One region of the Chromobacterium sp. CV08 genome, then DNA from elsewhere that is predicted to be linked to it. Evidence: riboswitches for the same ligand, from Rfam matches in the RefSeq annotation. Region 1 holds a riboswitch; the other holds the start of a gene.
What was found. Region 1 has a riboswitch for cobalamin ahead of WNM05_RS16890 (HoxN/HupN/NixA family nickel/cobalt transporter). Riboswitches for the same ligand answer to the same signal wherever they lie in the genome.
Positions count from the first base shown of each region.

Region 2: another riboswitch for cobalamin. It lies ahead of WNM05_RS02385 (TonB-dependent receptor); the one in region 1 lies ahead of WNM05_RS16890 (HoxN/HupN/NixA family nickel/cobalt transporter).

Region 1 covers NZ_CP150453.1:3,691,097-3,705,928, reverse strand. Annotated here, with positions in the region: gene cobM (precorrin-4 C(11)-methyltransferase) at 1-520, opposite strand, end outside; gene cobI (precorrin-2 C(20)-methyltransferase) at 517-1,245, opposite strand; gene cbiD (cobalt-precorrin-5B (C(1))-methyltransferase CbiD) at 1,242-2,375, opposite strand; gene WNM05_RS16920 (precorrin-8X methylmutase) at 2,372-3,937, opposite strand; gene WNM05_RS16915 (cobalt-precorrin-7 (C(5))-methyltransferase) at 3,934-4,635, opposite strand; gene cobA (uroporphyrinogen-III C-methyltransferase) at 4,632-5,393, opposite strand; gene WNM05_RS16905 (putative cobaltochelatase) at 5,395-7,302, opposite strand; gene WNM05_RS16900 (cobaltochelatase subunit CobN) at 7,299-11,423, opposite strand; gene WNM05_RS16895 ((2Fe-2S) ferredoxin domain-containing protein) at 11,420-11,749, opposite strand; gene WNM05_RS16890 (HoxN/HupN/NixA family nickel/cobalt transporter) at 11,746-12,792, opposite strand; cobalamin riboswitch at 12,901-13,089, opposite strand; gene WNM05_RS16885 (glutamate--cysteine ligase) at 13,416-14,792, shown strand; gene cobD (threonine-phosphate decarboxylase CobD) at 14,827-14,832, opposite strand, start outside.
Region 2 covers NZ_CP150453.1:486,701-501,532, forward strand. Annotated here, with positions in the region: gene WNM05_RS02330 (pilus assembly protein) at 1-1,484, shown strand, start outside; gene WNM05_RS02335 (type IV pilin protein) at 1,509-1,916, shown strand; gene WNM05_RS02340 (GspH/FimT family pseudopilin) at 1,928-2,482, shown strand; gene rfaE2 (D-glycero-beta-D-manno-heptose 1-phosphate adenylyltransferase) at 2,603-3,103, shown strand; gene WNM05_RS02350 (biotin--[acetyl-CoA-carboxylase] ligase) at 3,100-4,065, shown strand; gene WNM05_RS02355 (type III pantothenate kinase) at 4,112-4,825, shown strand; gene WNM05_RS02360 (SPOR domain-containing protein) at 4,825-5,643, shown strand; gene WNM05_RS02365 (YoaK family protein) at 5,747-6,541, shown strand; gene cobS (adenosylcobinamide-GDP ribazoletransferase) at 6,702-7,436, opposite strand; gene WNM05_RS02375 (histidine phosphatase family protein) at 7,424-8,026, opposite strand; gene cobT (nicotinate-nucleotide--dimethylbenzimidazole phosphoribosyltransferase) at 8,023-9,057, opposite strand; cobalamin riboswitch at 9,178-9,384, shown strand; gene WNM05_RS02385 (TonB-dependent receptor) at 9,522-11,489, shown strand; gene cobU (bifunctional adenosylcobinamide kinase/adenosylcobinamide-phosphate guanylyltransferase) at 11,495-12,019, shown strand; gene WNM05_RS02395 (cobalamin-binding protein) at 12,016-12,891, shown strand; gene WNM05_RS02400 (hypothetical protein) at 12,913-13,122, shown strand; gene WNM05_RS02405 (cell division protein ZapA) at 13,119-13,430, shown strand; RNA gene ssrS (6S RNA) at 13,453-13,635, shown strand; gene WNM05_RS02415 (5-formyltetrahydrofolate cyclo-ligase) at 13,644-14,255, shown strand; gene WNM05_RS02420 (DUF1294 domain-containing protein) at 14,252-14,578, shown strand; gene WNM05_RS02425 (hypothetical protein) at 14,694-14,832, opposite strand, start outside.

The DNA of each region.
Region 1 (14,832 bases):
CGGTCTGTTTCAGCCGCTGGCCGGACAGGAAGATGCACATCGTCGCGCGGTGGGCGGCGAAGCTGGCGATCGACTCCGTCTCCGGCACCGCGCTGGCGCGGCCACTGGTGCGGGTCAGGATGATGGACTGCGACACCTCGGGCCGGGTCAGTTCGCTGCCCAGCGCGGCGGCGGCGGCGGTGAAGGACGACACGCCGGGGACGACTTCGTAGTCTATGCCCAGCGTTTCCAGCCGGCGCATCTGTTCGTTGGTGGCGCCGTAGATCGCCGGGTCGCCGGAGTGCAGCCGCGCCACGTCCTTGCCCTCGGCCTGGGCGCGGCGGTACAGCGCTTCCTGCTGGTCCAGGTTCAGCTCGGCGGTGTCGTGGATCTCCGCGTCCGGGCGGCAGTGGCTGAGCATCTCGGCCGGCACCAGCGAGCCGGCGTACAGCACCATCGGGGCGGCGCCCAGCAGGCGGCTGCCGCGCAGCGTGATCAGGTCGGCGGCGCCGGGGCCGGCGCCGATGAAATACACTTTCATGAATGGCGTCTTTCTCTGGCTGTCTTGCGGATCAGCATGGTGGCGAGGTAGCCGCTGGCCTCGGCCGTCAATTGCGAGGCGTCGGCGCACAGCACTTCGCCGGGCAGGCCGATGCGGCGGGCGAAGGCGCACAACCGGGCGATGCCCATCTGGTTCAGCAGCGCCAGCACCTCGGGCAGCCGCTTGCCTATCTTCATCAGCACCACGATGTCATTGGCTTCGATGTCGGCGCGCAGCGTTCCCATATCGTCGGGGCAGGGCAGGATCAGCATGCGTTCCTTGCCTTCGCCCAGCGGCCAGGACAGCGCCGACGCGGTGGCGGCGAAGCTGGTGACGCCGGGGAAGGTCTGCGTCTCTAGTTCCGGCAGCATCTCGCGCAGCGCCGCCAGCAGATAGCCGTAAGTCGAATAAGTCATCGAGTCGCCTATGGTCAGGTAGGCGACGTTTTGGCCGGTTTTCAATTCGGCGGCCAGCCGCTCGGCCAGCGCGCCGTAATGGCGCGACAGCGCGCCGCGGTCCGGATTCATCTCGAACTCGATCTCGCGAAAGCGGCTTTCGTCCAGCTCCAGCCCGGCCAGGCATAGTCGGGCAACCGACGTGTCGCTGGAGGTAGCGCGCGGCAGGTAGACGATGTCGGCCTCGCGCAGCGCGGCCAGCGCCGCCACCGGAATCAGGCCGGCCGGGCCGGGGCCGACGCCTATGCCTATGAGCGTGCCCAGCCTCATGCGGCCTCTCCCAGCGGGGTGCCGTCCATGCTGAACAGCCGCACCGCCACCTGACGCACGCTGGGCACCTTGGTGGCCATCCGCGCGGCGGTGCGGCGTTCTATCTCCATCCAGTAGCCGCGCGCGTCCGGCTGGCTGTTCATGATCTGCACTACGTTCTCCACGGTATTCGCTTGTTTGATTGTTTCCACCAGCTCGGGCGGATAGCCCAGGTCGGCGGCGACGCCGGCGACGGCGTCCATCGCCATGCCGCTCTTGCCGGAGTGGGTGTCCCAGACGCCGTCCAGCAGCTTGGCGATCTTGCCGGGGTGGCCCAGCACCCACAGCGTGTCGAGGATGCGGCCCTGCTCGATCAGCACCGACTCGGCGAAGTCCAGCGAGTCGCCGACGAAGTTGGCGATCTGGACGACCTGTTTCTTCTGAAGCCCCAGCGTGTCGGCGGCGTAGCCGCGGCCTATCTTGCCGGGGGTGAAGGCGATGGCCGGCGGCAGCTCGCCCAGCGCCACCCGCACATAGACCTCGATCGACGCGATCCACGCCGCCTGCGACATCGGCTCGACGATGCCGCTGGTGCCGAGGATCGAGATGCCGCCGACGATGCCCAGCATCGGGTTGAAGGTGCGCTTGGCGATCTTGTCGCCGTCGACGCAGCCTATCGCCAGGTCGATGCCGGGGTCGGGCCGGCCGGCCAGTACTTCGTCCACCGCCATCCGCATCATCTGCCGCGGCACCGGGTTGATCGCCGGCTCGCCGGGCGGGATGCGCAGGCCGGGCTGGGTCACCATGCCGACGCCGGGCGCGGCCAGGAAGCGCAGCGCGCCTGTGTGGTTCAACTTCACCTCGGCGAAGATCGTCGCGCCGTCGGTGTTGTCCGGGTCGTCGCCGGCGTACTTCAGCACCTCGGCGCGCACGGTGTTTTCGTCCAGCCAGGCCACGCTCTGCACCGGCACCGCCAGGTAGAAATCCGGGTCCGGCAGGCTGATGAAGACCTCGTCGGCGTCCACGCCGTCCAGCAGCAGCATCAGCGCCGCCTTGACGGCGGCGGTGGCGCAGCTGCCGGTGGTGCGGCCGCGGCGCATGCCGTTGGGGGCCGGGGCTGCGAGGTCGTAGGGCTGGCGCACCGGGCTCATTCTTCCCGTTGCTGTTGCTGATGGACGTGTTCGATCGCGTCTATCATCAGCGCGTTGACCACGGTGGCCGCCCACGGCGAGCCGCCGCGGGTGCCGCGGTTGGTGATGCGCGGCACTTGCAGCAGCGCGCGCAGCTCTTCCTTGCATTCGCGGGTGCCGACGAAGCCCACCGGCAGGCCCACCACCAGCTGCGGCCGCCAGCCGTTCTCGCGCACCAGGCGCACCACTTCGCGGATCGCCGTCGGCGCGTCGCCTATCGCCACCACGCAGTCGTTGCCGAATTTCTGCCAGGCGCGGCGGATGCCGGCGGCGGAGCGGGTGAGGCCGCTGGCCTCGGCCAGCAGCCGGGTTTCCTCGTCGTGCACGCCGCACCAGGTTTCCACTTCCAGCTGGCGCAGCACCTCGCGCTTGAGGCCGGTTTCCACCATGGTGACGTCGGTGACCACGCGGCGGCAGCGCAGCAGCGCGCGCATGCCGGTTTCGCAGGCGCCGGGCGAGAAGAACAGGTCGTCGACGCTCGCGAAATCGCCGGTGGTGTGCACCAGCCGCATCAGCGCGGTGCGCTGCTCGGCCGGGAAGGCCGACCAGTCGCGGCCCTCGTCTATGATGCGCATGCTTTCCGCCTCGATAGGATGCGGGGTGTAGCGCTTCCAGGCCGGCGGCTGATTGGCGGCAGGCTCGCGCTCCAGCAGGCCGCGCACCTTGCCGTGGTGGCCGCGCTGCGGCTCGCCCACCTGCTGCTCGAAACCGACGATCTGCACCCGGTACTTGCACAGCGCGCAGTTCATCGCCGCGCGGCCTTCGACGCCTTCCCGCGCCCGCTCCAGGAATACCTCGGCCACTTGGGCGTCCGGGCCCAGATAGCCGGCGCTCAGCACCTCTATCTCCGGATGGCGCGCCGCCAGGTCCGCCGCCGCGCCGTAGATGCGCTTGACCAGCACGCCGTCGAACAGGAAGTAGGGCAGCACCACGATGCGGCGGTAGCCCAGCATGGCGGCGGCGCGCAGGCCGTCGGCCACCAGCGGCTTGGCGGTGCCGGAGTAGCAGACGAAGGAGGCGGCGAAGCCCAGGCCTTCCTCCAGCATGCGCGCGAGCTTGGAGATTTCGGAGTTGGCGTCCGGGTCCGAGGTGCCGCGGCCCACCACCACCAGGCAGGCGTCGTTGCGCGACACGGTCTGCGGCGACGTGGCCTCGGCCTCGACAATGCGCTGGCGGCACAGCGCCAACAGCCGCGGATGCAGGTCCAGCGCCGCGCCGAAGTGGAACGTCACGCCCGGATGCGCCTGCTGCAGCGCCAGCAACTCGCTGGGCATGTCGTTCTTGGCGTGGGTGGCGGCCAAGAGCACGCCGGGCACCATCACCACGGTCTTGGCGCCGGCGGCGATCACCTGCTCCACCGCCTCGTCTATCGTCGGGCGGGCGAACTCCAGAAAACCGTGGGCGACGGGGCGCTCGCCGGCGCGCGTCTTCAGCGCGTCCACCAGCCGCATGAATTCGTTGACCCCGTCCGGGTCGCGGCTGCCGTGGCCGGCCAGCACGATGGCGTAGTCTTGCTGGCTCATTTGTGGGTCGGCTCGATCTGGCTGTCCATAGGCGCGAGCGTGCGGATCAGCATGATGCTCATGTCGGAGAAGCGCTGCTCGGCGCACTCGGCCAGCGTGCCGCGCCATTCCGCCTCGTTGCGGGTCAGGTTTTCCCATACCTCCACCTGCTGGCCGGCCGGGATGCCGTTTTCCAGCAGGTAGGCGGCGATGTGCCAGGGCATGAAGGAGCGCGCCTCGTCCCACGGGCAGGGGATCACGATGGCGTTGCGGCCGTCCTGCAGCACGTGCACCAGGTGGCGCTTGAACGGGGTCAGGTCGCCGCGGCGGTGGAAGGTGATGAAGCTGGTCTCGTCGAAGCACACCTTGCCGCGCGAGGCCAGGATCTGCGCCGAGGAGATGCCCGGTATCGTCTCCACCGGGTGGCCACAGGCGCGCTCCACCCGCTCCAGGTACTGGAAGCCGCTGAAGTGGATGTCGCCCATGAACACCACCACGCACTTCTTGCCGGCGTGGTGGCGCTCGGCGACGATGTCCAGCTGGGCCACCTGGTCACGGTAGCCCATCTGTATCACTTCGGCGCTGTCCGGGATCAGCGGGCGGACCACGTCCACTACCGCGTTGAAGCCGGCCACCACGTCGGCCTCGCGTATCAGTTGGGCCGAGCGCTGCGGCAGGTAGCCGATGTCGCCGGGGCCGGCGCCTATGCAGATGATCATGCGTATTCTTTCCTTGTTTCGTTGGCGGCGGACGGGCTACAGGACGCCAGCGCCACCGTAGTTCCGATGACGATCAGCGCCGGGCTGTGGATGCCGGCCGCGCCCATGTCTTGTTCCAGCGCGTCCAGCGTGCTCAGCACCTGGCGCTGCTGCGGCAGCGTGCCGTTTTCTATCGCCGCCGCCGGGGTGTCGGCTGCGAGGCCGTGGCGCAGCAGCTCGGCGCGGATCAGCGGCAGCCGCTTGACGCCCATATAGATCACCAGCGTCATGCCGCTTTGCGCCAGCGCCTGCCAGTTGGGCTCGTCGCCGTCCTGGTGCGGGTGGCCGGAGACGAAGGTCACGCCGTGGACGAAATGGCGATGGGTCAGCGGGATGCCCAGCGTGGCCGGCACCGCCAGGCCGGCGCTGAGGCCGTTGACGATTTCCACCTCGACGCCGGCGGCGCGCAGCGTCAGCATTTCCTCGCCGCCGCGGCCGAAGACGAAGGGATCGCCGCCCTTGAGGCGCGCCACCGTCTTGCCGGCGCGGGCTTCGTCTATCATCCGCTGCTCGATCGCGGCCTGCGGTGTAGACGGGCAGCCGCCGCGCTTGCCCACCGGCACGATTTCGGCGTCCGGCCGCAGCATCGTGCGAATGTCCGGATGCACCAGATCGTCCACCAGCGCCACGTCGGCCAGCTTCAGGCAGCGCGCGGCCTTCAGCGTCAGCATGTCCAGGTCGCCGGGGCCGGCGCCTATCAGGTAAACCTTGCCCGTCATCTCAGCGGCCCAGTCTTTGTTGTATCGTCAATGTCAGCTGCTCGCCGGTCAGGGCGTCGCAAGCCAGGTATTCCGCGCCCAGCGCCTCGGCCAGCTCGCGGGCGCGGCCCAGGCGGACGAAGTCCTGCTCGGTGTCCAGCACCAGCGCCGGCGCGCCGGCCAGTTGGCCGGCCAGGTCCAGCGCCTGCCGCCACGGGTCGCCGTCGCCGTCCAGCGCCACATTGGCGCGGCCGTCGCTGAGGATGACCAAGAGCGGGGCCGGGCCGCCGAGTTGGCGGGACAGCGTGTCGGCGGCCAGTGCCAGCGCGTGCGCCAGCGGCGTGCGGCCGCCGGTGGGCAGCTCGCGCAGCGCGGCTTCGGCCTGTTCGACGCGGTTGCACGGCGGCAGCAGCAGTTCGGCCTGCTGGCCGCGGAAGGCGATCAGCGCCACCTGGTCGCGGCGGCGGTAGGCGTCTTCCAAGAGGCTCAGCACCGTGCCCTTGACCTGCTCCATCCGCTGGCGCGCGGCCATCGATCCGGATGCGTCGACGACCAGCAGAATCAGGTTGCCCTGCTTGGCGACGCGGACCTTGTCGTGCAGGTCGGCGCGGGTGACGGCGAAGTGGTCCGGATCGCGCAAGATCGCGTGGCGCAGCGTGGCGTCCACCGCCAGCTGGGCCGGCTGCGGATTGGCCTCGGCGCGCACGTAATGTCCGCGCTGGCGGCTGGCGCCGTCGCTGCGGCGGCCGGCCGCGTCGTTGAGGGAGGGCGCCTGGACGCGGATGCGGGCGATGTCGCCGGCCGGCGCGGCGGCGAAGATCTGTTCCGAACCATGGCCGGTAGGCTTCGGCTCCTGCTCGCCGTCGGCGTCCGGCGGCGGCTGCGTGGCCTCGCCCTGGTCCTGCGGCGGAGGAGGCGGCGTGGACGCCTGCTGCGTCATCCGCTCCAGCTTGTCCTGGTCCAGCCCGCTCTGCTCGAACGGCTTGCGGCGGCGGCGGTGCGGCAGCACCAGCCGGGCGGCGTCGCGGATGTCTTCGGCGCTGGCGTCAATGCGGCCGTCCAGCGCGGCCAGCGCGCGCGCGGCCTTGTTCAGCACGATGTCGGCGCGCAGGCTGCTGACGTCGAATTCGCAGCACAGCTCGCTGACGAAGTGGAACAGGCTATCGCTGAGCCGGGTCTGCGGCAGCAGCGCGCGCGCGGCGGCGATGTTTTCGCGCAGCGCCTCGCTGTCGACCTGCCACTGTGCGGCGAAGCCTGCCGGGTCGGCCTCGAAGGCCAGGCGGCGGCGCACCACCTCGGCGCGCAGAAGAGGCTCGCGCGGCGCGGCCACGTCCACCATCAGGCCGAAGCGGTCCAAGAGCTGCGGCCGCAGATCGCCTTCTTCCTGGTTCATCGTGCCGAGCAGCGTCACCCGCGCCGGGTGGCTGACCGCCAGCCCCTCGCGCTCGACGGTGTTGACGCCCATCGCGGCGGCGTCCAGCAGCACGTCCACCAGGTGGTCGGCCAGCAGGTTCACTTCGTCGATATACAGCATGCCGCGGTGGGCTCCGGCCAACAGGCCGGGCTTGAACGCCTGCTTGCCGCCCTGCAGCGCCTTTTCGAAGTCCAGGCTGCCCAGCACCCGGTCTTCGGTGGCGCCCAGTGGCAGGTTGATGAAGGGCACCGGGCCGTCATGCAGCTCGCGCGCGCCGCCGGAGCATACCGGGCATAGCGGCAGCGGATGATCCGGCTCGCAGTTGTAGCCGCAGCCGGCGGCGCGGCGGATAGGCGGCAGCACGGCGGCCAGGCCGCGCGCGGCGGTGCTCTTGGCGCTGCCCTTGTCGCCGCGCACCAGCACGCCGCCGACGGTGGGGTCCACCGCGCAGATCAGCAGCGCCTGTTTCAGTTGCTCTTGGCCGACGATGGCGGCGAACGGGTAGATCGGACTCATGCTTTGTTCTCTCCGCGCGCTTCCAGCAGCGCTTCGCTATCGAGGTGCAGCTGCTTGAGCGCGGCCAGGGTGTCCGGGTCCGGCTCCGCCCACAGCTGGCGCTGAGCGGCTTCCAGCAGGCGGTCGGTGATGGCGTTCAGCGCCCACGGGTTGCTGTCGGCGAAGAACTGCTGCATAGACGGATCCAGCGCGTAGCTTTGCGCCAGCTGCTCGTACACCCAGTCGTCCACCACCTGGGCGGTGGCGTCGTAGCCGAACAGGTAGTCGACGGTGGCGGTCAGCTCCAGCGCGCCCTTGTAGCCGTGCTTCTGTATGCCGGAGATCCACTTCGGGTTGGCCACCCGTGAGCGGAACACCCGCAGCACTTCCTCCTTCAGCCCGCGTACCGCCGGCGCCTCCGGATTGTGGCTGTCGCCGAAGAAGGCGCGCGGCTGGCGGCCGCTGAGGCTGCGTATCGTCGCGATCATGCCGCCGTGGTATTGCAGGTAGTCGTCGCTGTCGAAGATATCGTGTTCGCGGTTGTCCTGGTTGTGCAGCGCCACCTCGACGCCGGCCAGCCGATGGCGCAAGGCGTCGCGCGCGTCGGCGCCGTTGGCCTCGCGGCCGTAGGCGTAGCCGCCCCAGTTGACGTAGGCGGTGGCGAAGTCGGCGTCGTTCCGCCAGTTCTGCTCGTTGATCAGCGGCAGGATGCCGGCGCCGTAGCTGCCCGGCTTGGCGCCGAACACGCGGTACAGCGACTGCGCGTCGGCGTCGGGCAGGCCACTCAATAGTTCGTTTTTCAGGTCGGCCAGATAGTGCTTGCGCAGGAAGTTCTGCTCGACCGGCTCGTCCAGCCGCGCGACGGTGTGCACCGCCTCGTCGACCAGCGAAATCAGGTGGGGGAAGGCGTCGCGGAAGAAGCCGCTGATGCGCACGGTGACGTCGATGCGCGGCCGGCCCAACTCGGCCAAGGGGATCACTTCCAGGCCCTGCACGCGGCGGCTTTCCTGCTGCCAGCGCGGCTTGACGCCGAGCAGCGACAGGATTTCGGCGATGTCGTCGCCGTGGGTGCGCATCGCGCTGGTGCCCCAGACGCTGATGGCGACCGATTCCGGATACTGGCCGGTTTCCTTCAGGTGGCGGGCCAGCATCTCGCGCGCCAGGCCGTCGCCTATGCGCCAGGCGGCTTGCGAGGGCAGGCTGCGCGGGTCCACCGAGTAGAAATTGCGGCCGGTGGGCAGGATGTGGGCCATGCCGCGCGTCGGCGCGCCGCTGGGGCCGGCCGGCACGTAGCCGCCTTCCAGGCCGCGCAGCAGATTGTCTATCTCCTCGGCGGTGCGGGCGAGCTTCGAGCACAGCGGGTCGCAGACGAAGCTCAGCACCTGCTCCAGCTCTGCGCACGGCTCGACGCCGGGCAGGACGGCGGCGACGGCGGCCGACACCGCGGCGGCGTCGTAGCCGCGCGCGGACAGCTCGGCGATCAGCGCGCGCGCCAGCCTCAGCACCGCGTCGTGCGCGTCGGCGCGGGTGACCAGCGGCTGGCCGGCCAAGGCCTGCAAGGCGGCGGGCGTCTCGGAAAGGCGCTTGCCCTGGTCCTGCTGCCACGCCGGCCAATCGCCGCCGCAGGCCGCGGCGACGCTGGCCGGCAGGCCGGGGATGCCGAGGTTGGGCAGCCGGGTCAGCGCCAGCAGCATGTCGACCAGCGCCTCGCCCTGCGGCGCGCTGCCCAGCACGTGCAGGCCGTCGCGGATCTGCGCCGCGCCCAGCTCGCACAGATAGCCGTCTATGTCTTCGATCAGGTGGGCGACGTCGACGCCGTCCATCTTGGCCAGGCTCAGCGGCACGCCGTCTGCGTTCAGCGTGTCGTCCCAGTCGTGGTCATGGTCGTGGTGATCGTGGCTGTGGCCGTGATGATGGTGGTCATGGTGGCCGTGGTGATGGCCATGGTCGCCATGATCGTGGTGGTGATGGTGTCCATGGTCGTGGCCGTGCGCGGCCTTGGCCGGGCGGTATTTCGCCGCCGCGGCCGTCGCCGGCTTCATCGCGGCCGCCGGTTTGGCCGCTTGCGGCCGGTATTTGCCGTGCACGGCGGCGGGCGCGTGCTGATGGCCGCCATGCGGATGATCGTGGCCATGGTCGTGATCGTGGTGATGCTCGTGTTCATGGCCGTGGTCATGGTCGTGCTTCAGCATCGCCGCCAGGTCGGTGTCGAGCTTGGCCTCCTTGATCAGGTCCCAGATCTGCTGCTGCAGCAGCGGCAGCTTGTTCGGGTCCAACAGCTCCACCTGGTAGTACTCGTCCACCAGCTGGGTCAGCTGCGCCAGCGGGCCGTAGCTGTCGGCGGTGGTCATCGCCGGCGTCAGGTGGTCGATGATCACCGCGTGGCCGCGGCGCTTGGCCTGCGAGCCCTCGCCCGGATCGTTGACGATGAAGGGGTAAAACAGCGGCATGTCGCCCAAGAGCGCGTCCGGGAAGCAGTGCTGCGACAGGCCCACGCCCTTGCCCGGCAGCCACTCCAGCGTGCCGTGCTTGCCGACGTGGACGATGGCGTCGGCCCGCCAGTCGTCGCGCAGCCAGCGGTACAGCGCGTAGTAGTGGTGGGTCGGCGGCAGGTCCGGCGTGTGGTAGATGGCGTCCGGGTCCATGCCGTAGCCGCGCGGCGGCTGCAGCGCGACGAAGACATTGCCGTAGTCCAGGCCGGAGAACACCAGTTCGTCGCCGTCGACGTAGGCGCCGCCGGGCGGCTCGCCCCAGCGTTGCAGCATCTTGTCGCGCAGCGCGTCGGGCAGCTCGTCGAACCAGGCTTGATAACGCTGGGCCGGCACGCGGGCGGCGGCGTTTCGCATCTGCTCGGCGCTCAGGTAGTCCTGATCGTAGGCGCCGCGGTCTATCAGCTCGTGCATCAGCGCGTCGCTGTCCGGCGGCAGCTCGTCCATCCGGTAGCCGCGGCCTTGCATGCCGCGCAGCATCGCGTACAGCGACGCCGGCGAGTCCAGGCCCACCGCGTTGCCGATTTGAGAAGCCTTGCTGTTGGAGTTGGTGAAGATGAAGGCGATGCGCTTGTCGGCATTGGGCAGATGACGCAGCCGCGCCAGCCGGGCGGCGATGCCGGCCAGGCGGCGGGCGCGGTCCGGCAGCGGCGCGTATTGCTCGGCTTGTCCCGCTTCCGCCGGCTGCTTGAAGCTCAGCGGCACGCCTATGATGCGGCCGTCGAACTCCGGCAGCGCCACGTTCATCGCGGTGTCCAGCGGGTTGAAGCCGCGGTCGGACGCTTCCCACTGCTCGCGCGTCATGCTGCTGGTGATCGCCTGCAGCACCGGCAGGTCCAGCCGGTCCGACGCCTCCACCGCCCAGCCGGGCTGGGTCGGGCCGTCGTGGTTGATGTCGCCCATCGCGAACGAGGTGGTGTTGATCAGCAAGGACACCTTGGCGCGCGGATCGGCCAGCAGCGCCAGCGCCGCCGGCAGGCCGCCTTGGTCTACGGTCCGCAAGGACGAGGTGAACACCGGCAGCGCGTTGACGCCGCGCTCGGCCAGGCAGTCCACCAGCAGGTCGATGAAGCGGGTGTTGCCGGACAGCCAGTGGGCGCGATAGAAGCACAGGCCCACGCTAGGCCAGTCCGGATTGCGGATTTCAAGCCAGTCGTCCAGCGAACACGGCGCGGCCAGCTCCGGGTGGTAGATGCCGTGCTCGGGCAGCGGCTGCGGGCTCTGGTAGCCGAAGCCGGTCAGCAGCAGCCGGTCGGCCAGGCAGCGCATCATCTCGCCCAGGTTGGCGCTGCCGCCGGCCTGCAGATAGGCGTGGACGTCCTGCTGCAGCGATACCGGCGCGCTGCACAGCGCTTGCAGTTCCGGGTCCGGCTCGCCGGTGCCGCTGACCACGATGACGGCGCATTGCACGCGGCGGGCGTGGGCCAGCAATAGCTCCAGTCCCGGTATCGCGTCGGCGCGGCCCAGCACGCGCAGCACGATGGCGCGGGCGTCGGCCAGCTGGCCGTCCAGCAGCGCCCGCATCGCGGCCTCGTCGGCTATGCCTTGCAGCGAAATGCCGGCGACGGCGGGGAAGTCTTCCGGCCAGCGCGCGCGCGACAGCGCGGCGAGGTCGGTGCCGGCGTGGCTCAGCAGCGCGATTTCGGCGTTCATCGTTGAGCCTCCGTTTCGATGTCGCCGATGCCGGTTTTATGGAACACCAGTTCCTCGACCGGGACGCCGCCCTTCAGGTGCTGGCAGACGATGCGCTCGATATCGGTTTCATTCACCTTGCGGTACCAGACGCCGTCCGGGTAGACCACCATCACCGGGCCCTCCTTGCATACGGCGAAGCAGTGGCTGCGGGTGCGCTTGGCGCGCAGGCCTTCGCAGCCGTCTATCGTGCGGCCCAGGTGCAGGAACATCGCCTCGGCGCCCTGGCCGTCCGGCGTGCAGCGCGGGCCGGTGCACATCAGCACGTGTTTGTCGTGGGTTCTCATCGCGCCTCCGGCGTCAGTTGGTCGAAGCGCTTCCATTTGTAGATGCCGGCGGAGGCGAGCCAGGTGAGCAGGAAGACGGCGACGACGAAGTAGCCGAAGTGGGCCAGATCGTCGTTCAGCGCCGAAATCCAGTCCCAGAACGCGCCGCTCAGCTGCAGCTTGTCGGCCAGCAGGCCCAGGCCTTCCAGCCCGCCTATGCCGACGGCGACGACGACGGAGACGAAGGTGATGGTCAGGTTGTACCAGAGCTTGCGCACCGGATTGACGAAGGCCCAGCCGTAGACCTCCACCATCATCATGCTGTCCAGCGTGTCGACCAGCGCCATGCCGGCGGCGAACAGCACCGGGAAGACCATGATGTGCCACAGTGCGACGCCGTGGGCGCTCTGCGAGGTGGCGATGGCGAACAGGCCGATCTCGGTGGCGGTGTCGAAGCCCAGGCCGAACAAAAAGCCTATCGGCAGCATGTGCCAGCTCTTGCCCACCATCTTGAACAACGGTTTGAGCAGGCGGGCGATCAGGCCGCGGTTGTTCAGCAGCAGGTCCAGCTGCTCGTCGCAGATGGGCTCGCCGGCGCGGGCGCGGCGAAAGGCGGCCCAGACGGCGCGCAGCGACGACAGATTGATCAGGGCCAGCGTCAGCAGGAAGAAGGCCGACACGCCGGTGCCGATGACGCCGCCTATCTCCTTGAAGCCGGTGACGCGGCTTTGCAGCGCGCTGGCGGCGAACACGATGACGGCGACGGCGATGACGACCACCGCCGAGTGGCCCAGCGAAAAGAACAGGCCCACCGCCGCCGGCCGGCGGCCTTCCTGCATCAGCTTGCGCACGGTGTTGTCTATCGCGGCGATGTGGTCGGCGTCCACCGCGTGGCGCAGGCCGAACAGATAGGCGAGCAGGGCGGTGGCGAGTTGGGCCGGGTGGTCGGCGAAGGCGGCGAAAGCCCAGGCCCAGGCCAGGAGGTTGGCCAGGATCAGCCCTGACAGGATGGGCGCGTGGCGCGCCAGACGGCGGCCGGCGCTCGGCGCGGTGTATGGATGCATGGTGCCCTCGGAGACGATACTCGTCGCGCAAGCGAGGGCACAGTCCGCCGGTTTTCCATGGGCGGCGCATGTGCGTATCCCCCGGTACACCCCGCCCGGCTTCTGCTTGCGTCGACACGTATGACGGCCGGTCTCCTGGCTCGCGCGTCGTCGTCCGGCGCCGCCTTCCCGGCCTCGTTGGAGGGCCAGTGGCGTCAGGCGCAGACTCTGCGCTTACAGTTGCGGGGGCAGCCGCGGTATCGCACCGCGTTCCCGTTTCACCCTCTATATTCGGGCACCGTCATGATCGGAACCGATGATACGTGACAACGCCGATGCTGTGAACCGCGCGCCACAGCGGTCGGGCGTGGATAAGCGGCTGGCCGCGGCATCGGCCAGTGCGCGAAGGCGGCGCGGGGAGCGCTGGAAAAGGAGCGCGTATCGGCATCGGCATGCCGGCGACCGAACGGAGTCTTGTGTCCGGGGGGCGAAGAATCTTTTCCAGGACTTTACATTCCACTAATATTACAATAGCATATGTAATTATTTCATCATAATTATGTGGAATTATTTGTTCGATCGAGTCGGATTCTCGGCGCTTGCCGCCGGACTTTTTCTTACCGTTCCCGGATAAGGGGCTGTATATGTCGACAAAAACAAACGAGCCCTTGGGGCTGCCCATTTCCAGCAAGCGCGAACTGATCGAGTGGTTCGCCGCCGGCGAAAAGCCCCGCGAGCGTTGGCTCATCGGCACCGAGCACGAGAAGTTTCCGTTCCGCTGCGATGATCTGAGCAGCGTGCCCTACGAAGGCCCGGAGGGCATAGGCCGCTTGATGGAGTTGATGGCCCAGCGTTTCGGCTGGACGCCGATAAACGAGAACGGCAGGATCATCGCGCTGAGCAAGCCCGGTTCTCTGGCGATGGTGTCGCTGGAGCCTGGCGGGCAGTTCGAACTGTCGGGCGCGCCGATGCGGAGCCTGCACGAGACCCGGACCGAGCTGACGGCGCATCTGGATGAAGTGCGCGCCGTGGCCGAGGGGCTGGGCATACGCTTCTCGGGCCTGGGCTTCGCGCCGACCTGGCGCTTGGACGAGGTGGCCTCGATGCCCAAGGCGCGTTACGCCATCATGCGCGAATACATGCAGCGGGTCGGCACGCGGGGGCTGGACATGATGTATCGCACCGCCACGGTCCAGGTAAACCTGGATTTCGCCACCGAGGCCGACATGGTGAAGAAGATGCGGGTGGCCATGGCCCTGCAGCCTGTGGTCTCCGCGCTCTTCGCCAACTCGCCGTTCCGGGAGAATGCGCCCAGCGGGCTGCTGTCGAACCGCTGCCATACCTGGCTGGACACCGACTCGGCCCGCTGCGGCGTGCCGTCCTTCGTCTTCGAGTCCGGCATGGGTTACGAACGCTACGCCGACTATGCCCTCGACGTGCCGATGTACTTCGTCTACCGGGACGGAAAGTATATCGATGTCGCCGGCGAGTCGTTCCGCGACTTCATGCAGGGCCGTCTGCCCCAGTTGCCGGGCGAGCTGCCGCGCCTGTCGGACTGGACGGACCACCTCAGCACGCTGTTTCCCGAAGTGCGTCTGAAGCGCTACCTCGAAATGCGCGGCGCCGATGCCGGCGGTCCGGACCATCTGTGCGCGCTGCCGGCGCTGTGGGTCGGGCTGCTCTACGACAGCGCGGCCCTCGACGCCTGCTGGGATCTGGTCAGGACGCTGTCGCACGAAGAGATCGAGGAGGCGCGCCGCCGCGTTCCCGCCGAAGGCCTGCGCGCGCCGTTCGGCAAGGGCACGGTGCTCGACGCCGCGCGCGCGATACTCGAGCTGGCGCATGGGGCCTTGCGCCGTCGCAAGCTGCTTGACGAGCATGGGCGGGACGAGACGATACACCTGCGCAGCGCCGAAATGGCGGCGACCACGGGCCTGACCCCGGCGGAGCTGCTGTTGCGCCGCTTCCAGAAGGAATGGAACGGCCGCGCCGAGCGCATCCTTCAAGACACCGCGTTGTGATTTGTCTCCCGTCGTCGCTGGACGGCGGGCCCGCTCAGCC
Region 2 (14,832 bases), 1.7 Mb from region 1:
ACGCCAGCCGCACGCCCATCCTGTACACCGGCGCCAACGACGGCATGCTGCACGCGTTCAACGCCAACAACGGCAACGAGCTGTTCGCCTTCGTGCCCAACGGCGTCTTCGCCAATCTGTATCAATTGACCGCGACGACCTACAACAACAACCACATGTATTTCGTCGACGGCACGCCGCAGGCCGGCGATGTGATGTTCAGCGACAATAGCTGGCACACCATCGTCACCGGCGGACTCGGCGGCGGCGGCCAGACCGTTTACGGACTGGACGTCACCACACCGTCCAGCCTGACCACCGAAAGCGCGGTGGCCAATTCCGTGCTGTGGGAATTCAGCGACAGCGGCATGGGCTACAGCTACGGCCGGCCGACCATCGCCCGCATCAACGCCTCGCCCGGCTTCGCGGTCTTCTTCGGCAACGGCTACGCCAGCAGCCTCAATCACGCGATCTTCTACGCGGTGAACCCGCAGACCGGCGCCACGCTGGCCAAGATCGACTTGTGCGGCGTGGTGGCCAGCGCCTGCAGCAGCAGCGCGCCGCAGGGCCTGTCCGGCGTGGTGGCGATCAATAGCAGCGGCAATGCCAGCGCGGCCGTCGACACCGTCTACGCCGGCGATCTGCAGGGCAATATGTGGGTGATCAACATCAGCAACGCCAATCCGGCCAACTGGTCGGCGCGGCTGCTGTTCTCTGCCACCGACAGCAGCGGCAACCGCCAGCCGATCACCTCGGCCCCGGCGGTGACGCTGAACCCGAACTTCCCGAAGCAGAAGGGGATGATGGTGTTCTTCGGCACAGGCCAGCTGCTGACGCAGTCCGATCTGACCAATACCAACACCCAGGCCTTTTACGGCGTTTACGACAATATGGTCGTCAGCGGCCTGACGCCGTCCAATCTGCTGGCGCAGACCGAGACCGCGGTGACGACGTCGCAGTCGGGCTTCTCGTCGACCACGGTCACTTCCACCACCTATAACTGGCAGAGTCCGAATCCGCCGCTCAGCTGCGTCGTCGGCAGCACCTGCCCGACGCTGTACGGCTGGTATTACACGCTGGGTTTCGCCGGCAGCGGCGCGCGGGTGCTGACCGATCCGCAGCTGTTCGCCGGCAATGTGGTGTACACGACATTCACGCCATCGTCGACGCCGTGCACATCGGGGGGGACGTCCTTCCTGATGTCGTCCAGCTACGTCTCGGGCGCGCCGCCGTCGCAGCCCTTCCTCGACGCCAACGGCGACGGCATCGTCAACAGCCGGGATGTGTACAACCAGTTGCCGGTGTCCGGCGTGCAGCTGGGCAGCTTTTTCGCGTCGACGCCGGCCTTCGTCACCTCCAACCAGGGCGGCTACAGCGCCAGCATCCTGGTCGGCGGCGGCAATAATTCGAGCAACGGCAATTGCGCCAACGGCCAGCTTAGCTGCACCAGCAGCAGTCCGTCGCAACAATTCTATTCCTGGAGCGGCTGGTGGCAGATACAGTAGGCGTCAAACAAGGAGGGAATCGACATGCGGGGCATGAGCCTGGTGGAGTTGATGATCACGCTGGCGATAGTCGCCATCCTGGCGTCGATCGCCTATCCGGTGTATTCCAACTATGTGCAGCGATCGCGCCGCAGCGACGCCTGGCAGGCGCTGACGGCGGCGCAGGCGCAGATGGAGCAGTGCTACGCGCAGTACTTCGCCTACAACAATTCGGCCTGCTCCGTGACGACGACCTCGCCCAACGGCTACTACCAGGTGCAGATAGGCTCGGCGACCACCGCCAGCGGCTATGTGCTGACCGCGACGCCGGTGACGACAGGCCTGCAGGCCAACGATACCACCTGCAGCAGCTTCAACGTCAGCAATAGCGGCGCCAAGACCTCCGCCAACGCGCAGGGCGCCGATACCAGCAATACCTGCTGGCCGCACTGAGGGCGATGCGAATGAGACGGCCGGCCGGGGGGTTTACGCTGATCGAGATGATGGTCACCATCGTGGTGCTGGCCCTCATGCTCACCGTCGGCCTGCCGGCCTGGCAGACCTTTGTCCAGAACGAGAGGCTGAACGCCGTCCGCGACAATATGATCAGCGCGCTGGGCCAGGCGCGCGGCACCGCGGTCAACGACGACAGCGTGGTCACCGTCTGTCCGTACAGCTCGGCATCCGGCGGCAGTTGCGGCAACAGCTGGAGCGCCGGCTGGATCATCATCGAGACGCAGGGATCGTCGTCGACGGTGCTGGCGCAGCAGCCGTTGTCGTACACCGGCGCGCCGACGATAGGCAGTCTGGCCACCGGCAGCGCCAGCGGCACGATAGCCAGCATCAGCTTCAATCCGCGGCCGCCGTATGTCGCCGCCGCGCAGACCGGAGATTTCCGCATCTGCGACAATCGCGGCGCCAATTATGCGCTGTCGTTCAATCTGCAGACCACCGGCTATGCCCAGGCGGCCGCCAGCACCGGCTATACCTTGGCCGGCGCGGCGCTCAGCTGTCCGTGAGCTGCCGGGCTTGGGCAGGCGCCGGTGACGGTGGTATGCTTCGCGACTCATCCCGTTTGATCGCGCCGCGCGGCCGCCATCGCTGCCGCGGTTCGCGCCGGTTTCTGCGCAAGGAAAAGCATGACCTATCCGTCGCCGTCGTTTGAAGACAAGATTTGCCCGCCCGAGCGGCTGGCCGAGCGCCTGGCGGCCCTGCCGCGGCCTCTGGTGTTCACCAATGGCTGTTTCGACATCCTGCACCGCGGCCACGTCACCTATCTGGCCCAGGCGCGCGCACTCGGCGCCAGCCTGGTGCTGGGCCTCAATACCGACGCGTCGGTCAAGCGCCAGGGCAAGGGCGACGACCGGCCGATCAATAATGAAATGAACCGCGCGGCTGTGCTGGCGGCGCTGGAGTGCGTCAGCCTGGTCACCTGGTTCGACGCCGACACGCCGGCCGAGCTGATCGCGCAGATCCAGCCCGATGTGCTGGTCAAGGGCGGGGACTGGACCGTGGACAAGATCGTCGGCAGCGCGGAAACGCTGGCGCGCGGCGGTCAGGTGCATTCGATTCCGTTCCTGTTCGACACTTCGACGACCAAGACGCTGCAGAAGATCCGCGCGGCCGAGAGCAAGGTGTGAGCGAGCACGCGTTCGCGGTGCTGCACCACCTGTCCGACGGCCGCTTCCATTCCGGAGAGGACATCGCCAGGGCATTGGGCTGTTCGCGCACGCTGGTGTGGCAGGCGGTGCACGCGATCGAGGCGGAGTTCGGGCTCGAGGTGTTCAGCGTGCGCGGCCAGGGCTACCGGCTGGCGCGCCCATACGGCTGGCTCGACGTCGCCGCGGTCCGCGCCGGCTTGTCTACCGAGGCGGCCGAGACTTTCACGCTGGCGGTGGCCGAACGCACCGACTCCACCAACAGCCAGCTGATGGCGCGCGCCGGCAACGGCGGCCTGCACGGCCTGGTGCTGGCCTGCGAGCAGCAGACCGCCGGCCGGGGCCGGCTGGGCCGTCGCTGGCAGGCTCGGCTGGGATCGGGCCTGACCTTCTCGCTGCTGTGGCGCTTCGAGCGCGGCGTGGCCGAGCTGGCCGGCCTGTCGCTGGCGGTCGGCGTGGCGCTGGCGCGCGCCTTGCGCGGCCTGGGTGCGCCGGTGGAGCTGAAGTGGCCGAACGATGTGCTGCTGGATCGGCGCAAATTGGCCGGCATCCTGATCGAGCTGTCCGGCGACGCGCTGGGTCCGGCGACGGTGGTGATAGGCATAGGCCTCAACGTCACCGATCCGGGCGACGTCGACCAGCCGGTGGCCACGCTGGAACAGGCCGGCGTCGCGCCGGACCGCAACCGGGTGCTGGCGGCGTTGTTGAACGAGCTGGAGCCGGCGCTGGCGGCGTTCGACCGCGACGGCTTCACGCCGCTGCGCGACGAATGGTGGCAGCTGGCCGCTCATCGCCGCTCGCCGGTGCGGCTCAGTTTCTCGCATGGAGAGCCGGTGGACGGCGTCGCCTGCGGCGTGGCCGATAACGGCGCGCTGCAGGTGGAGACGGCGGCCGGCATGCGTACCTTTCATGTCGGCGAAGTCAGCCTGAGAGCCTATTCATGATCTTTTTCCGGCATCGACCGTTTTCTGCTGGATGCAGGACGCGCGAATGAAATTGCTGATAGACGCCGGCAACAGCCGGGTCAAATGGGCGGTATACCAGGGCGCCGACTGCGTGTCGCGCGGCGCCGCCGAACATCACGAGCTGGCCGGTCTGGCCGAGGTCTGGCGCGAGTTGCCGCTCGAGGGCGCCTGGTTGTCGTCGGTGGCGAGGCGCGAAGTGGTCGACGCCCTGACCGCGGCCGCGCCGTGCCCCTTGCACCGGGTCTATGCCGAGAGCCGTTTCGGCGACGTGTGTAACCATTATCGCAACACCGCCGAGCAAGGCGCCGACCGCTGGCTGGCGGTGCTGGCCGCGCGCGAGATCTGCCGCGACGACGTCATCGTCGCCTGCGCCGGCACCGCGCTGACGGTGGAGACGCTGACCGCCGAAGGCGACTATCTGGGCGGTTTGATCCTGCCCGGCCACGGCCTGATGCTGCAAAGCCTGGCGCAGGGCACCGCCAATCTGGACCGGCAGGCCGGCGCCATCGCCGATTTCCCGCAGGGCACGCAGGACGCGCTGGCCAGCGGCGCGATGGCGGCGCTGACCGGGGCGATAGAAGGGCAGCGGCGGCGCCTGGCCGACCGTACCGGCCGGGCGCCGGCCACGGTGATCCTGACCGGCGGCGACGCCGCCCGCATCGCGCCTTGGCTCGCGGCGCCGTTGCAGATCGTGGATAATCTGGTCCTGATGGGTCTACTGAAGGTGGCGAACGCGTGATGAAGTGGTTTGTGGCGCTGGTGATCGTGCTGAATCTGGTGGTGGCGATGTACGGCTCGCTGAAGCAGCGACCGCCGCTGGACGTGCACGCCCAGGAAGTCAGTCCGGGGCAGGTGAAGCTGCTGCCGGCCAGCTGGACGCCTGACGCGTCGGCGCCGCAGGCGTCCGCGCCTAAGGCGCAGGCCAGCGCGCCCGCCGCCAAGCCGGCCGCTTCCGCGCCGGCGGCGAAGATCGTCGCCAGCGCCCCCAAGGCCCAGCTTCCGGCCAAGCCGGCGGCCAAGGCCGAGGCGTCGAAGCCGTCCGCCAAGGCCAAGCCGGCGCCGCAGGACAAGCCGGCAGCAGCCGAGCCGGCCAAGCTGGCCTGTTACCGCTGGGGCGGCTTGAACGACAGCCTGCTGGCGAGGGTCAAGGGCGGAGTGCCGGCGCTGAAGCTGAAGACGGCCCAGATTTCGGAGGACAGCAAGCAGGAGAGCAAGGGGTCCGGCCGCCTGTGGGTCTACTATCCGCCGTTGGCCACCCAGGCCGAGACCAAGACCTTGTCTGCCGAATTGAAGGACAAGGGCTTCGACAACTACATCGTCAGCAACGACGAGTTCAAGGGCAATCTGTCGCTGGGCCTGTTCGGCAAGGAGGACGCCGCCAAGACGCTGGTGGCGCGGCTGAAGGCGGCCGGCTACGACAAGGCGGTGGTCAAGTCCAAGGATCAGCCGGCCAAGACGACCACGCTGACCTTCAAGGACCTGGACGCGGCGCAGGCCGAGCATCTGAAGGCGCTGCAGAAGCGGCTGACGCCGGGCATCGCGCTGAAGGGTTGCTGAGCGCGGCGGCGAAGCTTGATCCGGCGGCTTGCCAAGCGGGCATGTCGCAGCGCAGTATCGACAACGGCGACGACAGGTCGCCGTTTTGCTTGCCAGGCTTCCGATGACCCGACACTCCCATATCACCCGGCTGCTGGACCGCGGCCGCTTCAACGACAGGGTATTGCGCCAGCTGGGCTGGGCGATGGCCTTCATCGCCGGCGCGATCAACGCCGGCGGCTTCCTGGCGGTGCACCGCTACACCTCGCACGTGTCCGGCGTGGTTTCCGGCATGGCCGATGCCTGGATCGCCGGCGAGATCGGACTGGCGCTGTCGCTGCTGGTGATGCTGTGCTGTTTCGTCGGCGGCGCGATGCACAGCACCTGGCTGATCCTGTGGGCGCGGCGGCAGCGGCTGCGCGGCGGCTACGGCGTGTCGATGATGGAGGAGGCGCTGCTGCTGCTGGTGTTCGGCCTGCTGGGGGCCGGCTTGTCCTTGCACAAGGGCCTGTTCACGCCGCCGACGGTGATGTTGCTGTGCTTCATCATGGGCATGCACAACACCATCGTCACCAAGCTGTCCGGCGGCCTGTTGCGCAGCACGCACATGACCGGCATCGCCACCGATCTCGGCATCGAGCTGGCCAAGATGAGCTACTACAACCGCGAGCGCCATTCCCGGGTGGCGGCGGTGCGCGCCAACGGCAAGAAATTCCGCGTCTACGCGCTGATCCTGCTGGCCTTCTTCGTCGGCGGCGTGGTGGGCGCGCTGGGCTTCAAGCACCTGGGCTTCGGCTTCACGCTGCCCTTGGCGCTGCTGCTGTTTCTGCTGGGCCTCAGGCCGGCCTGGTACGACGTCAGGCTGCGCTGGCGCTGGTGGCGAGGCCGCTGGTCTGCGAGGCGAGCGCGCAATGGGTAGCTTGTGCCTTGACGCCGCGATTTCCGCCATTGCGAGCGGCTACCCAATACCAGCCTGCAATTCGTCCATCTCGCCTGCTCAAAGACCTTGAACAGGCTCCAAGGAAAGACGCCGCTCCCTTGCATGGGCGCGGCGTCTTTCATTCGGCGATCGACGCGCTTCAGAAAATCCAGGCCGGCGCCCGCCACAACAACAGGCCCAGCATCGCGATCTCGCACAGCTCGACGCCGGCGCCGAGACAGTCGCCGGTCATGCCGCCGAGGCGGCGTTTCAAGAAAATCCACCAGGCCAGGCCGGCCAGCGGCGCCAACAGCAGCGCCGGAGCCAGCCAGGCGGACAGCGCCAGCAGCGCGGCCAGGTTCAGCGCGATGCCGGTCCGGTCGCGGCGCCAGGCGAAGCGCTCGCCGCTGCCCGGCGCGATCGCCGGCAGCGTCGCCGACCAGACGACCGCGAAGGCGCGAGCCCAGGCCGGCGCCAGCAGCAGGGCCCAGGCCGGACCGCCCTGGCGCGCGAGCAGCATCAGCAGCACCAGCTTGCAGGCGACGGCCAGGATCAGCGAGAGCACGCCGAAGCTGCCCAGGTGCGGGTCCTTCAGCACCTCGAAGAAGCGTTCTCGAGAGCGGTGGGACGCGCCCAGCGCGTCGGCCAGGTCGGCCAGGCCGTCCAGGTGCAGGCCTCCGGTGACGCCGACCCAGACCAGCAGCGCCAGCAGGGCCGCCAGCCACGGATCGACCAGGCCGCCCAGCCGCAGCGCCGCCAGCAGCAGCGCGCCGACGATGAGGCCGACGGCCGGAAACCAGCGCGCGCTGGCCGCCAGCCATTCGGGCTGGAAGTCGGCCAGCTGCGGGGTAGGCAGCCGGGTCAGGAACTGTACCGCCAATATCAGTCCGCGCATGAGGATTCCAGCCGCAGCAGATAGGGCGGATGGCCCTCCAGCATCGACAGCTGGACGAAGCCGCCGCGCTGCACCGTCATCAGCTTGGCCACCGCGAACTCGGTGCCGAACAGTTCCGCCATCAGCACCGTGATCACGCCGCCGTGCGTCACCAGCAGCCGGTGGCTGCCGCGCGCCTCGGTCATCCAGTCGGCCAGGCCAGCCAGCACCCGGGTGCGGAACTGTTCGAAGCTCTCGCCGCCGGGCGGGCTGAGCCGGCCCTCGGCCAGCTCGCCGCCCCAGCCGGGGTGGCTCTGCTCGAGTTCGGCCAGCGGCTGGCCGTCCCAGTGGCCGAAGTCCATTTCGGCGAAACGCGGGTCCACCTTCAGCGTCAGCGAGCCGGACAGCGCCTGCTTGACCGCGAACTCGCGGCAGCGTTGCAGCGGCGAGCTGGCGATGCTGGTGACCGGCGCCAGCGTGCTGATCCGCTGCCAGCTGCGGGCCAGCTGCTGGTGTCCCAGTTCGGTCAGCGGCAGGTCGGTCAGACCGATCAGCCGACCGTCGTGTTCGATGTCGCCGTGCCGCAGCAGCGTCAGGGTATAGGGGTTCATGCCGACTTGCCGCTGATGCCGGCTTCTTCGAAGGTCGCCATGCCGTTGTGCAACTGCACCGCCAGCCGCAGCAGCGGCACGCAGACGGCGGCGCCGGAGCCTTCGCCCAGCCGCATGCCCAGATCCAGCAGCGGCCGCAGCCGCAACGCCGCCAGCGCCAGGTCATGGCCGGTCTCGGCCGAGCGGTGGCTGGCCAGCAGCCAGTCGTGCAGCGACGGCTCGATGGCCTGGGCGCACAGCGCGGCGGCGCTGGCGATGAAGCCGTCCACCAGCGACGGCACGCCGAGGCGGGCGCCTTCCAGGTAGAAGCCGGCCATTGCGGCGATTTCCAGGCCGCCCAGCTCGGCCAGCGTGTCCTGGCCGCTGAGGTTTTCCCAGGCGACCCGCGCCAGCGCGGTCTTGACCGCGCGCAGCTTGTTGGCGAGGCCGGCGTCGTCGACGCCGGTGCCGCGGCCGACCGCCTGTTCCGGCGCCGCGCCGCTCAGGCGGCAGATCAGCGCCGCCGACGCAGTGGTGTTGCCTATGCCCATGTCGCCGGCAATCAACAGATTGGCCCCGGCCTCAACCGCGCGGCGCGCGGCGGCGCGGCCGGTTTCCAGCGCGGCCTCGGCCTCGTCGGGGCTCATCGCCGCCTGGCGGGCCAGATTCTGGCTGCCGGCGCGCACCTTGGCGTGGACGATGGGCAGCGCGGAGACGTCGCCGGCGACGCCGACGTCGACGACCTCCAGCCGCGCGTCCAGCGCGCGCGCCAGCACGCAGATGGCGGCGCCGCCGGCCGCGAAATTGCGCACCATCTCGGTGGTGACCGCCGACGGAAACGCCGACACGCCTTCGGCGGTGACGCCGTGGTCGCCGGCGAACACGGTGATGGCCGGGCGGAGCTCTTCCGGCTGGGCGCGGCCCTGCCAGGCGGCGAAGCGGCATGCCAGCTCCTCCAGCTGCCCCAGGCTGCCGGGCGGCTTGGTCAGGACGGCCTGGCGGGCGCGGGCGGCGTTGCGGGCGGAAAGATCCAGTGGCTTGCTGCTGTTCATGGTTTGGGCCTGCTGCGGGATGGGACGAGGGTCCGGAGATGAATGGAAACCGGCGCGCGGCGCCGGCTGGACTCTAAGCATATTACTGCTTGGCCGGTGCCGCCAAAAGTCCGGCGGGTTATAATCCGCAGATCAGCAGGTGTCCGAGTCGCGCTTCCCAGCGCGCCAGGATGAAACGGGAAGCCGGTGAGAAGCCGGCGCTGCCCCCGCAACGGTAAGGCCTGGCGCGCATGCGCCCAGGCGGCGCAACAGCCACTGTCCAACGATGGGAAGGCGCGCCGCCGGCAAGGCCGAGCCCGGAGACCGGCCTGCATGCCCCGGCCGGAAGCCGGTGGACCACTGGAGTATCGCGGGGAGGCGATCCGACAGACGATCCGGCGCCGCCGCGACCCGTTTATGCATATCCTCTTCGCACTTCGACGATGCCCGCCCGCGGGAGAAATCCAATCATTGGAGTGTGTTTCATGTTCAAGCCCCAAACCTGCGCGCTGGCCATCGCCGCAGCCTGCGCCGCCGCCCATGCCGACGACGCGCCGCGACTCGCCGGCGACCCGGTGATCGTGACGGCGAGCCGCGTGCCGCAAAAAGTCTCGTCGCTGCCGGCCAATGTCAGCGTGATCACCGCCGACGACATCGCCAACAGCACGGCGACGACGGTGCAGGACGTGCTGTCGGCCTATGCCGGCGTGCATGTGCTCAACAGCTCCGGCTCGGCCAGCAGCGCCATGGTCGATCTGCGTGGTTTCGGCATGAGCGGCAACAGCAACACCTTGATTCTGGTCGACGGGGTGCGTCAGAACACCAACGATCTGGCGGCGGTGAATCTCGGCTCGGTGGCGCTGTCCAGCGTAGAGCGCATCGAAGTCGTGCGCGGACTCGGCGGCGTCGCCTATGGCGGCGGGGCCACCGGCGGCGTGATCAACATCATCACCAAGTCCGGCGCGGCCAGCGGCGCCAGCGGCAGCGTCACATTGATCGGCGGCAGCTACGATTTGCGTCAGTTGGACGCCAATCTGCACGCGGCCAATCAGTTTGTCGCGCTGGATGGCTACATTCAGTCGATGAAGACCGGCAATTACCGGCAGAACAATGCCGAGCGCAACGACAACGCCGGTTTCACGCTGACCTTCAAGCATGACGGCGGCGACATCAAGCTGTTCGCCAAGACCGCCAATCAGGGGCTGCGCCTGCCAGGACCGATCATCATGGACCCGGTCAACGGCCTCAATCCTCTGGCGACCTACCCGGTCGGCACGTTGACGCCCAACAGCTACGCCTCCACCGATACCACCAGCGGCGGCGTCTCCGTGAGCCAGGAGCTGGGGGCGGGCACCTTGTACGCCGATTTGTCGCGCCGGCACAAGGATGCCGACTCCTGCACCCAGTTCGTCGGCAGCTCCGGCTGCTCGCTGGACCATCGCAGCCTGGATGAGAATACGGCCAGCGTGCGCTACGAACTGCCGATCGGCAAGCATAAGTTGAGTGTCGGCGGCGACTGGCTGGACGGTTCGATGAGCGTGCTGAACTCGTTGAACAACGAACAAACCTCGCAACGCCACGTCGCTTATTTCGTCGACGGCCAGTTCGCCTTGTGGCGGGGCGCCACGCTGTCGGCCGGCGGCCGCCAGCAATTGGTGGACGACAAAGTCAACGCCACCGTCGGCGGCGCCAATCTGTCGACGATAGATACCAGTCTGCATGCCTGGTCGCTGGGCCTGAAGCAGGCCTTCGGCGGCGGCTGGAGCGCCTATGTCCGGGCAGGTCAAAGTTTCCGTCTGGGCAATGCCGACGAAGTGACCTATACCAATGGATTGCCGCTGCAACCGCAGCAGTCGCATGACAAGGAAGTGGGCGTGGAGTGGGCGGGCGAGCGCGCGCACGCCAAGCTGGCCTTGTTCCGCAACGATATGAGCAACGAGATCGCCTACAATCCGTTCGCAGGCCTGTACGGCGCCAATGCCAACCTGCCGGCCACCCGTCATCAGGGCGTGGAGCTGGAAGGCGGGCTGAACGTGACGTCGACGGTGGCCCTGAACGGCAATTTGAGCTGGACCGAGGCGACTTATCGCGCCGGCGCCGGACTGGCTGGCAAGACCATTCCGATGGTGCCCAAGCTGATGGCCAACGCCGCCGCCAGCTGGCGCTATCGCGAGGACGGCAAACTGGCGTTGTCGGCGCAATACGTGTCGGAGCAGTACTTCGACAATGACCAGAGCAACAGCTTCGGCAGCAAGCTGCCCGCCTATACGGTGGTCGACGCCAAGCTGACCCAGGATTTCGGCAAGCACGTGACGGTGGCGCTGAGCGCCAACAATCTGTTTGACCGGCATTACGCGAGCTATGGCGGCACCTGGTACAGCAGCCCGACCGCCTATTCCCTGTATCCGGCGAACGGGCGTAATTACCAGGCCGCCGTGACCTACAAGTTCTGAGCGATATGGTCCATCTGATCACCGGCGGCGCCCGCAGCGGCAAGAGCCGCCATGCCGAGGAACTGGCCGGCCGCCATCGCGGCCCGGTGTGTTATCTGGCCACCGCCGAAGTGCGCGATGCCGAGTTCGCGCGCCGGGTCGAGCGTCACCGCGCGCAGCGTCCGCCGCACTGGGACGTGGCCGAGGCCGGGCGGAGCCTGGCGGCGGCCGTCTCCGAGCGCGACGCCGGCGGCGGCCTGCTGTTGATAGACTGCCTGGGCATGTGGCTGATGCGCTTCTTCGGCGAGGCCGGCTTCGACGAGGCCGGCTACGCCGCCGAGCGCGACGCGCTGCTGGCGGCGCTGGAGCGCGCGGCCGGCGAGGTGTTGCTGGTCAGCAACGAGGTCGGCTGGGGCGTGGTGGCGGCCGACGCCGAAACCCGCCGCTTCGTCGACGAGCTGGGCCGTCTCAATCAGCTGCTCGCGGCCCGCTGCGAGCGGGTGACGCTGGTGGCCTGCGGTCTGCCGCTGGCGCTGAAGGGGGCGGCATGAGGCGCCTGCCGGCGGTCTTGTGCCTGCTGCTGGCCGCGACGACGGCGCGCGCAGCCGTCAGCGTCGAGGACGGTAGCGGCCAGACGGTGGCGCTCGACAAGCCGGCCGCGCGCATCGTCAGCCTGGTGCCGCACGCGACCGAGCTGCTGTTCGCCGCCGGCGCCGGCGGCAAGGTGGTGGCCACCGTCGATTACAGCGACCATCCGGAGGCGGCGAAGCGGTTGCCGCGCGTCGGCGGTTTCACCGGCTTCAGCCTGGAGGCGGTGTTGCGGCAGAAACCCGACCTGGTGGTGGCCTGGCAGGACGGCGGCACGCCGCGCGAGCTGGAGCGGCTGAAGCGGCTGGGCGTGCCGGTCTTCGTCAGCCATCCGCTGCAGCCGGACGACGTCGCGAAGGAAATCGTCCTGCTCGGCAAGCTGGCCGGCACCGACGCCGAGGCGGCGCGGGCCGCCGCGGCCTATCGCCAGCGGCTGTCGGCGTTGCGGCGGCGCTACGGGGACAAGCCGGCGGTTCGGGTGTTCTTCCAGCTGAGCCAGGCTCCCATCTTCACCGTCAGCGCCAACAGCTATATCGATTCTCTGATCCGGTTGTGCGGCGGCGTCAATGTGTTCGCCGGCCTGTCGCAGCCGGCGCCGCAGGTGTCGATCGCCGCCGTGGCGGCGGCGCGGCCGCAGGCCATCGTCGCCGGCGACGATGCCACGCTGGCGATGTGGCGCCGCTGGCGCGAGCTGCCGGCGGTGGCCGGCGGCGCGCTGCTGGCGCTGCCGGGCGACGCCATCAGCATCCCCGGGCCGCGCTTGGCCGACGGCGCCGAGCAGCTGTGTACCCGGCTGGACACAGCGAGGCAGAGGCTGGGTTTGACGCCCAGGTAGCCGCCCGTTATCCTCGCCGCCATGGACAATGAACTGGAATACCTCGAATCCCGCGTCGCGGCGCTGATCGTCCGCATCCGGGAGCTGGAAACCCAGAACGGCCGCTTCGCCGAGGCGCTGTCCGAAGCGCTGAAGGAAAACGCCGAGCTGAATTTCCGCGTCAACGAAACCCGCAGCCGGGTGGCGGCCCTGGTCGCGCGCCTGCCGGCGCCGCCGGAGGATGAGCAATGAGCGACGTGGTTCAGGTCGACATCGAGCTGTTGGGCCGTCAATTCACCATAGGCACGCCGGCCGACGAGCAGGAGACGCTGCGCGAGGCGGTGCGGCTGCTGGAGGGCAAGGTCAACGCGATCCAGCAGAACGGCAAGGTGATGGATACCGACAAGATCGCCATCATGGCCGCGCTGAACATCGCCCACGATCTCTTGAAGACCAAAGTCGGAGAGGGCTTGGAGATGGCGGCGTTTCAGCGTAAAATACGAGGCATGAGCGAAGCCGCCGACGAGGCGCTCCGCCAGAGCCAACAGCCGCTGTTCTAACGGCGGCAGGCACAGCTTAGTTTACCCCCTGCGGTGTTCGCGAAGGCACACAATTCCTTTGTACCAATGCGTTCGCTTTTGGCTGCCAGCGTGAGATACGGGCGAGTCGCGTCCCTTGTGGATGCGCCCGAAGTGTCTGGCAGGCGGCCCCTCCTGGAAACAGGGTACAAGCGAATTTAGCCCGAACGGCACTCGCGGGGGTTCCCCTCCATCATGACCGCATCCTCCCCCGCAACCGACAAGACGGCGCTGAGACGCCAGCTTCGCCGCGCCCGCATCGCGCTGCCGCCCGCCTATCGCGCCGCGGCCGCCCGCGCCGTCGCGCGTCACGCCGCGCGGCTGTTGAAGCGCGGCAAGCGCGTCGGCGGCTATCTGGCGGCCGGCTCGGAACTGGATCTGTCCGATTTGCTGAACGCGGCGCTATGGCGCGGCGCGGCCGTATTCCTGCCGCAGATTCCGCGGCGCGGCCGCCGGCTGTGGTTCACCGGACTCGATGGCGGCGACCGCTGGTATCTGCATCCGCGCTACCGCATCCTGGAGTATGCCGGCGCCCGGCTGCGCGCCGAGCGTCTGGACGTATTGTTCGTGCCCTTGCTGGGCATCGATGGCGACGGCTTCCGGATGGGGCAGGGCGGCGGCTTCTATGACAGCACGCTGGCTTTCCGTCGCCGGCATGCGCTGAGCGGCAAGCCTTTGCTGGTCGGCGTCGGTTTCGACTGCCAGCTGGTGGACGCGGTGCCGCGCGAGGCTTGGGACGTGAGGCTGGACTGGCTGTTGACCGAGTCCGGCCTGAGGCGGCTGCCCCTGAGGAGTCCGGACGCATGATATTGCTGTTGCTGCTGCCGCTGCTGATCGCTTGTCTGCTGGGCCGTCTGGCCTGGTGGTGGTGGCTGCCCTATGCCTTGATGGCCGCGCCGACGCTGTTGGCCTACTGGCTGGACAAGCGCGCGGCGCTGCGCGGGGCCTGGCGCGTTCCGGAAGCCAGACTGCAGTTGCTGCATCTGGCCGGCGGCTGGCCAGCCGCCTGGCTGGCCCAGCGCGCCTTCCGCCACAAGACCCGCAAGCAGCCCTTCCTGGCCTTTTACTGGCTCAGCGCGCTGGCCAATCTGGCGCTGCCGATGGGCTGGCTGTGGATGGCCGGCCGTTAGCGCCCGTCTACCGCCAGCGGTCCGGATGCCAGGCGTCGGCCTCGGTGATTCCAAGGCCCGGTCCGACAACGCGGCAGAAAACCGCCGATGCCGCAAAAAGATTTTGAACAGGCTCTTAGCGCCAGCCGCGGCGCGGACCGTAGCCGTAGTAATACACCGGGGTCACCGGCACCACCACCGCCGGCCGCACCACCACCGGGCCCGGCGCGACGCCGGCATAGGGCGGGGCCACCACGCAGCCTGCCAGGCTGCCG